2 regions of the Salinivibrio sp. EAGSL genome follow, and region 1 is predicted to be linked to the other one. Evidence: predicted binding sites of a transcription regulator. Region 1 holds the regulator's gene; the other holds the start of a gene.
The links. The regulator MetJ, encoded in region 1, represses methionine synthesis genes. The targets are predictions, from matches to a motif close to TTAGACNTNTANANGTCTAA.
Positions count from the first base shown of each region.

Region 2: a site for MetJ is predicted at 1,884-1,903, ahead of metN (methionine ABC transporter ATP-binding protein MetN). Genes of this name have one in related genera too.

Region 1 is NZ_JABWMG010000002.1:55,358-60,785, forward strand. It holds partial or broken gene HLG76_RS01655 (bifunctional aspartate kinase/homoserine dehydrogenase II) at 1-1,298, opposite strand, end outside; gene metB (cystathionine gamma-synthase) at 1,389-2,549, opposite strand; gene metJ (met regulon transcriptional regulator MetJ) at 2,736-3,053, shown strand; gene HLG76_RS01670 (malic enzyme-like NAD(P)-binding protein) at 3,152-4,396, opposite strand; gene rpmE (50S ribosomal protein L31) at 4,652-4,867, opposite strand; gene priA (primosomal protein N') at 5,085-5,428, shown strand, end outside.
Region 2 is NZ_JABWMG010000018.1:44,539-49,966, forward strand. It holds gene HLG76_RS11770 (amidohydrolase) at 1-1,122, shown strand, start outside; partial or broken gene HLG76_RS11775 (LysE family translocator) at 1,123-1,743, opposite strand; gene metN (methionine ABC transporter ATP-binding protein MetN) at 2,022-3,056, shown strand; gene HLG76_RS11785 (methionine ABC transporter permease) at 3,046-3,732, shown strand; gene metQ (methionine ABC transporter substrate-binding lipoprotein MetQ) at 3,787-4,602, shown strand; gene HLG76_RS11795 (LysR family transcriptional regulator) at 4,792-5,428, shown strand, end outside.

The sequences.
Region 1 (5,428 bases):
CAAAATCGCCACCATGCTCAGTCCAGATGCAGATTCACTGATAAACTCTACAGGCTGTGACTTCAGCTGCTGATAAAAACCATGACAGTGCACGGGATTATTGACCACGCCGGCTCCGACGGCAGCAACCATGTTAAACCCTTCGCGCAGCTTCAACTCCGCGGATAGCCCGGCATCCTGGATCTGGGCCATGACCGAGGCCACGACCTCCGCCGTAAAGGCCAGCAAGATACGATACTGATCATCTTGATAATCCGTCGCCAGTGGTTGCACTTTCAGCTGAGAGAGGATGCGGCTCAACTCTTGTTTAATTGCCTGAAAATCTTCCCGCGGGCGACATCAAACTGCAATAGGCACACATCATCCAAAGATGTAATGATCTTTGCCCCGCGTCCGGTAGCCAGTACACGCTCTATATGGGTCGAGCCACTATCGGGGGCCTGGGTACAACGTAAGGTCAGATCGGTCGCACTTTGCGCCACTGGCTGTAAAGTACGGCTATGAAGCACGGGCGCCGCCAAGCGTGCCAATTCGCCTGCTTCATCCAATCGGATTAAGGGTAACAAGCAAGCATTCTCGACATGGCGTGGATCCGCACTGTATACACCGGCAACATCACTCCATATAGTCACGCGGCGGACCCCCGCTAACGCACCGAGTACCGTGGCCGAATAATCTGACCCGTTACGCCCCAAAAGCACGGTTTCCCCAGCTTGATTTTGCGCCATAAATCCCGTAATCACGACGTGAGATTGCGTGTGCTGAGAAAGTTGCTGCCGTAATAGTGGCCATGATGCGCCGCGATCGACCTCGGGTTGAGCCGCACGTTCCGCGCGTAAACAGTGGCGCGAGTCCAACATCACCGCCTGACGACACTGCTGATTAAGCAGCGCGGCTAATAAACGCGCCGACCAAACCTCTCCGAACCCTTGCACATCGGCTTGTACGCTGTCGCTCAGCGCTGTCTCCCCGAGCGACGCGATCGTCGCGATGTCAGCAGATAAGGCATCAACCAACTGTTGTTTGTGATCACCGTTGATCAGATTTTCAATCAAGTCTTGCTGAAAGGCACGGACGCCTTGCAAGGTCTCATGCGCCAACCGGCCATCTTTGCCCAGTTGAGCGAGCCAAGCAATGAGCTGATTGGTCGTTTTCCCCGCCGCAGAGACCACAATTAAGTCGTGCGCCTTTGCATGCCCCGTCAGCACATCGACCACACGGCGATAACAATCTGGGCTCGCTAAACTGCTGCCACCAAATTTATGCAATTGGCGTTGTGATTCGGGGGCGGTGTCCATCGGTTGCGCGTGCATGGCGAGGTCTCTCTTGGTCTCAATGAATATCAATAAAGCGGCGTGCTATGACAGCAACACCTATAGCAATCGGTTTTACTGGTTAGCTAAATGGGCGAAGGCATGCGCCAAATCGGCCACTAAGTCTTCTGCGTCTTCTAGTCCAATAGAAAAACGCAGCAACGTTGGGGTAATGCCAGCCTCGGCTTGCGCGTCATCACTCATCGCACGATGGGTCATTGATCCTGGATGCGTGACCAGACTTTCTACCCCGCCCAGCGACTCGGCAAGCGCAAATAAGGATAAGCCTTCAATAAAACGTGCGATCCCAGCAGAGTCCGTGTCCAGCTCGAGGCTGAGCATACTACCAAATCCAAACTGCTGACGGGCGGCAATGTCATGGCCTGGATGTGTCGCCAAACCGGGATAATAGAGTTGCCGCACCGCAGGGACTGTTTGCAAATAGGCTAATACCGCTTGCGTATTTTGTTGATGTTGTTTAACCCGAGCGCCCAAAGTACGCAACCCTCGCAATGTCATATAACTGTCAAAGGCGTTGCCTGTTGCGCCCAAGCAGTTGCCCCACCACGCTAATGTTGCAGCCAATTCAGGCGTCTTCGCCACTACAGCGCCACCGACAATATCAGAGTGACCATTAATAAATTTAGTAGTGGAATGCACGATGATGTCCGCACCCAGTGAAAACGGCTGTTGGAGTGCTGGCGATAAAAAGGTGTTATCGACCACCACCCATGCCCCCACTTGGTGGGCCTGTTGGCAGATTTTAGCAATATCGACCACACGCAATAGCGGATTAGAGGGTGTTTCAACTAACACCAGTTTCGGCTGTTTTGCCAGCGCAGCGGTTAACGCCTGGTGATCAGATTGATCGACAAAACTGACCTGCCAAATCCCTTGCTTGGCGCGTGACTCTAACAAGCGAAAGGTACCACCATAACAATCATGCGGTGCAACAATATGATCCCCTGCATCCAGTAAAGACAACACCAAGTTAATGGCTGCCATCCCACAGTTGGTCACCACGGCACCGGCTCCGCCTTCCAGTTCCGTTAACGCTTGCTCTAACTGAGCTCGAGTTGGATTGCCCCCACGGGCATAATCATAAGTGGGAACGTCGCCAAAAGCAGGAAAACGATAGTTGGTTGATAAATACAAAGGCGGCACAACCGCATGATGTTGCGTGTCAGTGCCAATTCCTGTTCGAACGGCAATGGTGTCGGTTTTTTTACCTGTCATGGTTCATCCTTGCTCTTGTTGCGCTGGCACGGTTTACGTGATCCAGTCGTCATCATACTACTTTACCTCGGCGCTTTTGGGACGTCAACACTTCTAGACGTCTAAACACCTTTGCATGTGGCGGTTAATATAGCTAAAATCTCCGCAGCATCATTCTGGGTATTCCATAATCAAGATAGGTGAGACATGGCGCAGTGGAACGGCGATTACATTAATCCGTATGCCGAACATGGTAAAAAGAAAGAGCAGGTAAAGAAGATCACCGTCTCTATCCCACTTAAAGTATTAAAAATTCTTACTGATGAGCGCACTCGCCGTCAGGTTCATAACCTGCGTCATGCGACCAACAGTGAGCTATTGTGTGAGGCATTTTTACATGCCTATACCGGGCAGCCTCTGCCAACCGATGACGACATCCGTAAGGATAAACCCGATAGCATTCCTGCCGAGGCACGTCGGATCATGGAAGAGTTGGGCATTGAGTTTGACGACAGTGAATACTAAACAAAAAACCGCCATCGGCGGTTTTTTTATGGTAAGACACTGTTTTCTAATTACAACATGTTTTCTTTACAGCATGTTTTCTTTACAACATGTTTTCTTTACAACATATAGTTGTCTGGCATCTCAATACGGGCTACGCCGGTTTCGACGGCCGCAAGCGCCACGGCACGTGCTACCTTAGGCAGTAAACGGGCATCCATCGGCTTGGGAATGATGTAATCCGGGCCAAAACTGAGTGAAGACAAGCCCGCGGCATCTAAGACCGATTGTGGTACAGGCTCTTTCGCCAAACCACGAATCGCTTCAACGGCGGCCAACTTCATCGCATCATTAATCTCACTGGCACGCACATCTAATGCTCCCCGGAAAATAAACGGGAAACACAAGACGTTATTCACCTGATTCGGGTAATCCGAACGCCCCGTTCCAATGATCAGATCATCCCGGACTTGGTGCGCAACCTCTGGGTTAATTTCAGGATCTGGGTTTGAGCAGGCAAACACGACAGGCTTATCCGCCATCAGTTTTAATGCCTCAGGCGAGAGCAAATCCGGGCCTGATACGCCAACAAAGAGATCCGCACCTTCAATCACATCTTCGAGGGTACGCTTATCCGTGTTATTGGCAAACAGCTGCTTATACTTGTTAATGTCATCACGACGGGTGTGAATCACCCCTTTGCGATCCAGCATGTAAATCTTTTCGCGCTGGGCGCCACATTTAATCAATAGCTCCATACAGGCCACCGCAGCGGCACCCGCACCGAGACACACGATGGTGGCTTCACCAATATCTTTGCCTTGCAACTCGAGCGCGTTAAGCATCCCCGCAGCAGTGACAATCGCGGTACCATGTTGATCATCATGGAAGACAGGCACTTCACAGCGTTCAATCAGCTGCTTTTCGATCTCAAAACAATCTGGGGCTTTGATATCTTCAAGGTTGATACCGCCAAAGGTGTCAGCAATATTGGCTACGGTATCAACAAACTCATCGATGGTGCGGTGTTTAACTTCAATGTCGATCGAGTCCAAGCCGGCAAAACGCTTGAACAATAACGCTTTGCCTTCCATGACAGGCTTTGACGCCATCGGCCCTAAATTCCCTAACCCCAAAATCGCGGTGCCGTTTGAGATCACCGCAACCATATTGCCTTTACCGGTATAGCGATATACGGCATCCGCATCTTGGGCTATTTCACGCACAGGTTCAGCAACGCCTGGGCTGTAGGCGAGAGCAAGATCCGCCGCTGAATCAGCAGGCTTACTGAGTTCGACAGAGATTTTTCCGGGTGTAGGGTATGCATGATAATCCAGCGCTTGCTGGCGTTTATCGTCCGACATGTCGTTTTCCTAGTTATTATCGTGAAGGGGTAACCAATACCGGCAGGGAAGGATGACCGATATTAGCCAGACACTCTACAAACCACACAGGAAAGGTTTGTATAAGGGTAAAGATGGTAACGCAGCGGGGAAACGTCCACCAGTACTAACGCCGTATTCGCGATGATGCTCGGACCTGTTGTCCGAATACTAGGACGATACGATCAAAAAAAGGGACGCTGATGCGTCCCTTCTCTATATTCGGTCAATAGCTGCTTATTTTTTGCTGCTAAGGGCACCGAAACGTTTCTTAAAGCGATCAACACGGCCACCAGCATCAAGGATACGCTGCTTACCGGTGTAGAATGGGTGACATTTGTCACACACGTCTAGGTTGATGTTTTTACCTAGGGTTGTGCTGAACGCAAATTCGTTACCGCAAGAGCATTTTGCTGTGACGGCTTTGTACTCTGGATGGATACCAGCTTTCATAGGGATAACCTCATTTTAAAGGCCGTGTCGCTCTCCCGATCCTAAGCCGGGCACCACACGTCGTTAACAAATATTTTCTAAGGCGCGCAATTCTAATCAAGCCCCCTCGGTTTCGCAACTTTTTTGTGCAATCACCACGCCGCGTCACCGTACAACAAGGCTTTGCCAACCGAAGGCGAACCGTTACACTGAGCCCCCTTCTGGTCAATAAGATGTTGTGATGGAACAGTTTGCTCAGGTGGCCCTACCGGTCCCGTTAGCGAAAACTTTTGATTACCGAATCGGTGAGAATCAACACCCCATCATCGGTGGGCGGGTAAAAGTGCCCTTTGGCCGCCAACACAAAGTTGGGATTGTCACCGGCTTATCCGCAACCGCCAGTGTGGACGCGAGCCAACTCAAGGTGCTCGATGCCGTATTGGATACCCAACCGGTTTGGACGCCCGGCGTCTATCATTTACTCCAATGGGCAAGCCGCTTTTATCATCATCCGCTAGGGGATGCGATGGGCGCTGTGATGCCAACCCTGCTTCGAAAAGGACGCCCTGCGGCATTACAACA
Region 2 (5,428 bases), on a different contig from region 1:
GATTTTGATCCCCTAGCGTTTAGGCATGCCCTGCACCAATACCCTGAACTGTCGAATCACGAAGCGCAAAGTGCGCGCACCATTGCCGCCCAACTGCGCGACTTTGGTCTCTCTCCCCAGACCGACGTGGGCGGTCATGGCATTGTGGTAGACATTGCAGGTCGCGAGCCAGGGCCAACCACCTTGTTACGCGCCGATTTTGATGCGTTACCCATTCACGAACACACCCAACTTGATTATGCATCCTGTCACGATGGCATCATGCATGCCTGCGGTCACGATGGCCATGCTGCCGCCTTGCTTGCCGTCGCTGCTCAGCTATGCCAAACCCCCCCTAAACAGGGGACTGTGATCCTCGCTTTTCAGCCGGCTGAAGAAACCGGCGAAGGCGCGGCACGCCTGTGTGCCAATCCGCTTTTAGTAACCCGCCACATCGACAATGTCTATGCCTTTCATAACCTGCCAGGCTTTGCCCAACATCAGATAGTGGTGCGCCCAAGCACCTTTGCCTGCGCCTCAACCGGTGTTGCGATTCATTTGCATGGCAAAACCTCCCATGCCGCTTACCCAGAGCGCGGGGTCAGCCCGGCAAACGCCATGAGTGACGTGATGCGTATGCTCACACAGCTTCCTGACGCTTATCCTTCCACGTTCAGCTTAGTGACGCTAGTTCACGCCCAACTTGGCGACCCCGCGTTTGGCGTTGCGCCCGGCGAGGCCACCGTGATGGCGACCCTACGCAGCGACGACAACGCCACTTTTCATGCCATGCAAACCCGGTTAGTCGATCACGTAAACGCCATCGCCGACCGAGCAAAATTAACCGTGGATCTAAGTTGGCACGAGCCGTTTATTGCCGCCGAAAACAGCACAGCGCATAACCAAGTCGTGGTCAACGCGGCGCAGTCGCTGGGGTTAGAGGTTCACTGGCTTAAGGAGCCCATGCGTTGGTCAGAAGATGTCGCCGAATTTCTTGCCCGCTGGCCCGGCGCATTATTTGGCATTGGCAGCGGCGAGCACCACCCACAGCTGCACAACCCTGACTATGACTTCCCGGATGCGATTTTAGCGACCGCCAAAGCACTATTTTGCAGAGTGATTACACACCATCACGGCCGTTAATTACCCCAACGCCAGCCAAAAGCCGACGCCGATCATCAAGGTGCCGGCGATTCGGTTCAGCAATTGCACATTACCCTTTGCTGCAAAACTGACGTAAGGTGCGCCCACCGCTGGCATACAACATTAAACAACTGAATTCCGTGCAAAGAATGATCAACACCAGCACGCTCAGCTGGCTGGGCAATGAGATCGCAGGGTTAATAAACGGCGGCAACAGTGAGATCATAAATGCCCAGCCTTTCGGGTTGGCTATCGCAGTGACAAAACCTTGTGCCGCCAACGATAACGCAGAGATATCATTCGGCGCCGACGCCTCTTCCTTTGGGATTGCCATTTTGCCACGCGATCGCCACATTTGTACGCCGAGATACGCCAGATACGCGCCCCCCACATACTTAAACACCTGAAACACGCTAGGATAGTTCAGCATCACGGCCGCCACCCCTACCACTGACGCAATCGCCACAAGGCCGACGCCAATGAGCTCGCCCCACATCATATGTAGGCTACGCTTAACTCCGATAGTCATCCCCAGGGTCATGGATAGTGTCATACACATTCCCGGTGTGATTGACACAAAAAGAAGGTGGGAATAAATAGCGTCAACATCGTGGTATCAATCAAGGCAGTTGGCATATCACTTAATCAGAACAAAGGGTTAGAAAGGCTATTAGTGAACACGCTTTAGTCGATGAGATCAAGCATGCTTGAGATCTCGTTGACTGTTTTATTTATAACCAACTGATTAGCCTTATTGCCATTTAGACGTCCAGAAGTAAAAATATCCATTGACTTCATTTTACCTAACTCATAGCATCAATAACCAGAACGACAGCAAGAGCGCGGGATAGACCGCTGAGTCAGTCGGCTGTGATCAAATTTATCGCCAAGGACATGTGATGATTGAGATATCCAAACTCAACAAGGTATTCGAACTCGGGGAGCGCCGAATTCATGCCCTTAACGACATCAACTTATTTATCCCGAAAGGAAAAGTATTTGGTGTGATCGGTGCCTCTGGTGCCGGCAAAAGTACGCTGATCCGAATGGTTAACCTGCTCGAGCGCCCAACCAGCGGCACGGTAAAGGTAGGAGGCGTTAACCTCACCGCGTTATCCAATCGCGATCTAACCCAAGCTCGCCGTCAAATCGGGATGATTTTCCAACACTTTAACCTACTGTCATCTCGATCGGTCTTCGACAACATCGCCCTACCGCTTGAACTGAGCGGCGCGAGCAGTGACGCGATCGAAACCCGAGTCACCGAGTTACTCGATTTAGTTGGTTTAGCCGACAAGCGTCATGTCTATCCGGCTAGCCTCAGTGGCGGACAAAAACAACGTGTCGCGATTGCGCGCGCACTGGCGCCAAGCCCAGATGTATTATTGTGTGATGAAGCCACAAGCGCACTGGATCCTGCTACGACACAATCGATTTTGTCACTGCTACAAACCATTAATGAAAAGCTCAACCTGACCATTTTATTGATCACCCACGAAATGGACGTGGTGAAGCGCATTTGTCACGACGTTGCCATTATTGGTGACGGTGAATTGGTTGAATCTGGCCCGGTGGGCGACATATTTGCCCATCCAAAATCCGACTTAGCGAAACAATTTATCCGCTCAACCTTGGATTTATCGGTGCCTTATGACTATGCCCAACGCTTAAAAGATACCTACTTTGACGGCAGCTACCCCTTGGTGCGCCTAGAATTTACCGGCGCTACCGTGGATGATCCATTGATCAGTCAAATATCAAGGCTGTTTGATATCGACATCAGCATTTTAAGCTCTGATATCGACTACGCTGGCGGCGTCAAATTCGGCTTATTACTGGCAGAGATTATGGGCCCGAAAAAAGCGGTCGAAGACGCCATCCACTATCTCAACCAGCACCATGTCAACACGGAGGTACTTGGCTATGTTGATTGATCAACTTATAAATTGGGTCAACGAAAACAACGCCCTGCTTAACTTGCTTGCCGAAGCCACAGGTCAAACTCTGTATATGGTCTTTGCCTCCGGCCTGATAGGCTTTGCCATTGGGATCCCATTAGGTGTGATGCTACACGTCACCAAAAAAGGGGGGCTGCTAGCGCAACCCAAGTTTAACCAAGCGCTCGGCGCGGTGGTGAATATTGGTCGCTCGATCCCTTTTATTATCTTATTGGTTGCGATTATTCCCTTTACCCGCCTGCTCGTCGGCACCTCGATTGGAACAGCGGCAGCAATTGTCCCGTTGACAGTGGGCGCCATCCCTTTCGTTGCACGTCTGGTCGAAGCGGCGCTTTTAGAGCTGCCACCGGGACTAGAAGAAGCAGCCAAAGCCATGGGCGCTACCCCCTTGCAAATTATCTATAAAGTACTCGTACCCGAAGCGCTACCTGGCATTATTAATGGCGCAACCATTACCTTGGTCACCCTCGTCAGCTACTCTGCTATGGCTGGAGCCGTGGGCGGTGGCGGCCTAGGCGATGTCGGTATCCGCTACGGCTACCAGCGCTTTGATACCACGGTTATGCTGATCACCGTTGTCATGCTAGTCGTGCTGGTACAAGCCATACAATCTTTAGGCGATTACTTGGTACGCCGAACCGATCACCGATAATAAAACACAACACTTACCGTAAACGACGGACAATATTATCAAGGGAGACAGACAATGAAGACCACCATTAAAACACTTTTAACCACCTTAGGCCTCGCCTCCACACTCCTACTCACTGGGTGCGGAGAAAAAGAGCAAGCCGCTAGCGATGCCAACAGCATCACCGTGGGCGTGATGGCAGGCGAAGAAGCACAAGTGGCCGAGCACGCAGTAAAAGAAGCCAAGAAGTTAGGCCTCGACGTTGAGCTGATCACCTTTACCGATTATGTGTCGCCCAACGCGGCACTCGACGATGGATCGGTTGATGTGAATGCCTTTCAGCACAAACCTTACTTAGACGCGCAAATCAAAGATCGCGGCTACGAGTTTGCGATTGCTGGCAACACCTTTGTGTACCCGATTGCGGCCTATTCTTATAAGTTAGATAGCGTGGCCGATCTCCCAGAAGACGGGCAAATTGCCGTGCCGAATAACCCTGCTAGCCTCGGCCGTTCATTACTACTGCTTGAGCAGCAAGGTATCCTAAAACTCAAAGAAGGTGCTGGCATCAGCGCTACCAAGCTCGATATCGTTGAAAACCCGAAAAACATTGAAATTATTGAACTGGAAGGCCCACAACTGCCTCGCTCACTGGAAGACGTGGATATTGCCATCATCAACAATACCTTTGCCGCTGGCATCGGCCTAACCCCAAGCAAAGACGGCCTGTTTGTTGAAGGGAAGGACTCACCCTACGTGAACCTGATTGTAGCCCGCAAAGACAACGTAGACGCAGAAAACGTCAAGACCTTTGTAAAAGCCTACCAAACTGACGCGGTTTACAACGCGGCGATGGAAATCTTTGACGGGGCGGTGGTGAAAGGCTGGTAAGTCAGTCAGAAAAGCGACCTAAAGCCTGAAAATAGAATAGCCCGTGCTGAAAAGTGCGGGCTGCTTTATTTTTACGAGAACCACAATAGCCATAACGATTGATGCACGATGAGTCTGACAAGAGATTCTGGTATGTTGATTCGAATACCGCAGCTTCAACAATAGACGTCATTGATAAGATATCCCACTATGCAGATCCCCAACATCGATGTGACATCACTTTATATTCTCAAGTACTTGCTCGAGGAAAAGCATGTCTCCAATACCGCATTACTGCTTAATACCAGTCAATCATCGGTCAGCCGAGCGCTGCAAAAAATGCGACTTTTTTTCGATGACGAGCTGTTAGTCCGTACAAGTTTTGGTTTTTCCCTAACCCCGAAAGCTGACGAGATTAAGCGAGACATCTCTTCCTTAATCATCAATTTGGAAAAGCTGTCGCATAAGAACGCATTTGATCCGAAGAAGGTAGCAGGTACTGTTCGTTTCTATGGGTTACAGCCACAAGTCAACACAATGATGCCAGATGTTGTTGCCGCTATTCGCGAAAGAGCGCCGAATCTCGTTGTCAGCATAGATACCTCACCACAACAGCATTTTGAAAAACTCGTTGCGGGTGACATCCACTTTTCCTTGTCGTCACACGAACCACCAAAATCCGAGCAAAGCATTCACCGAAAAGCCGTTGCACAACGAGATTTTAGGTTATTGATGAATCGCAACCACCCATTGGCGAATGCGACATTGACAGCAGAGAACTTAAGTCACTGTCATTTTGGGCAAATATCACTTCAAGGAGAGAAAACCCTTTCGCTCGAGCACAAAT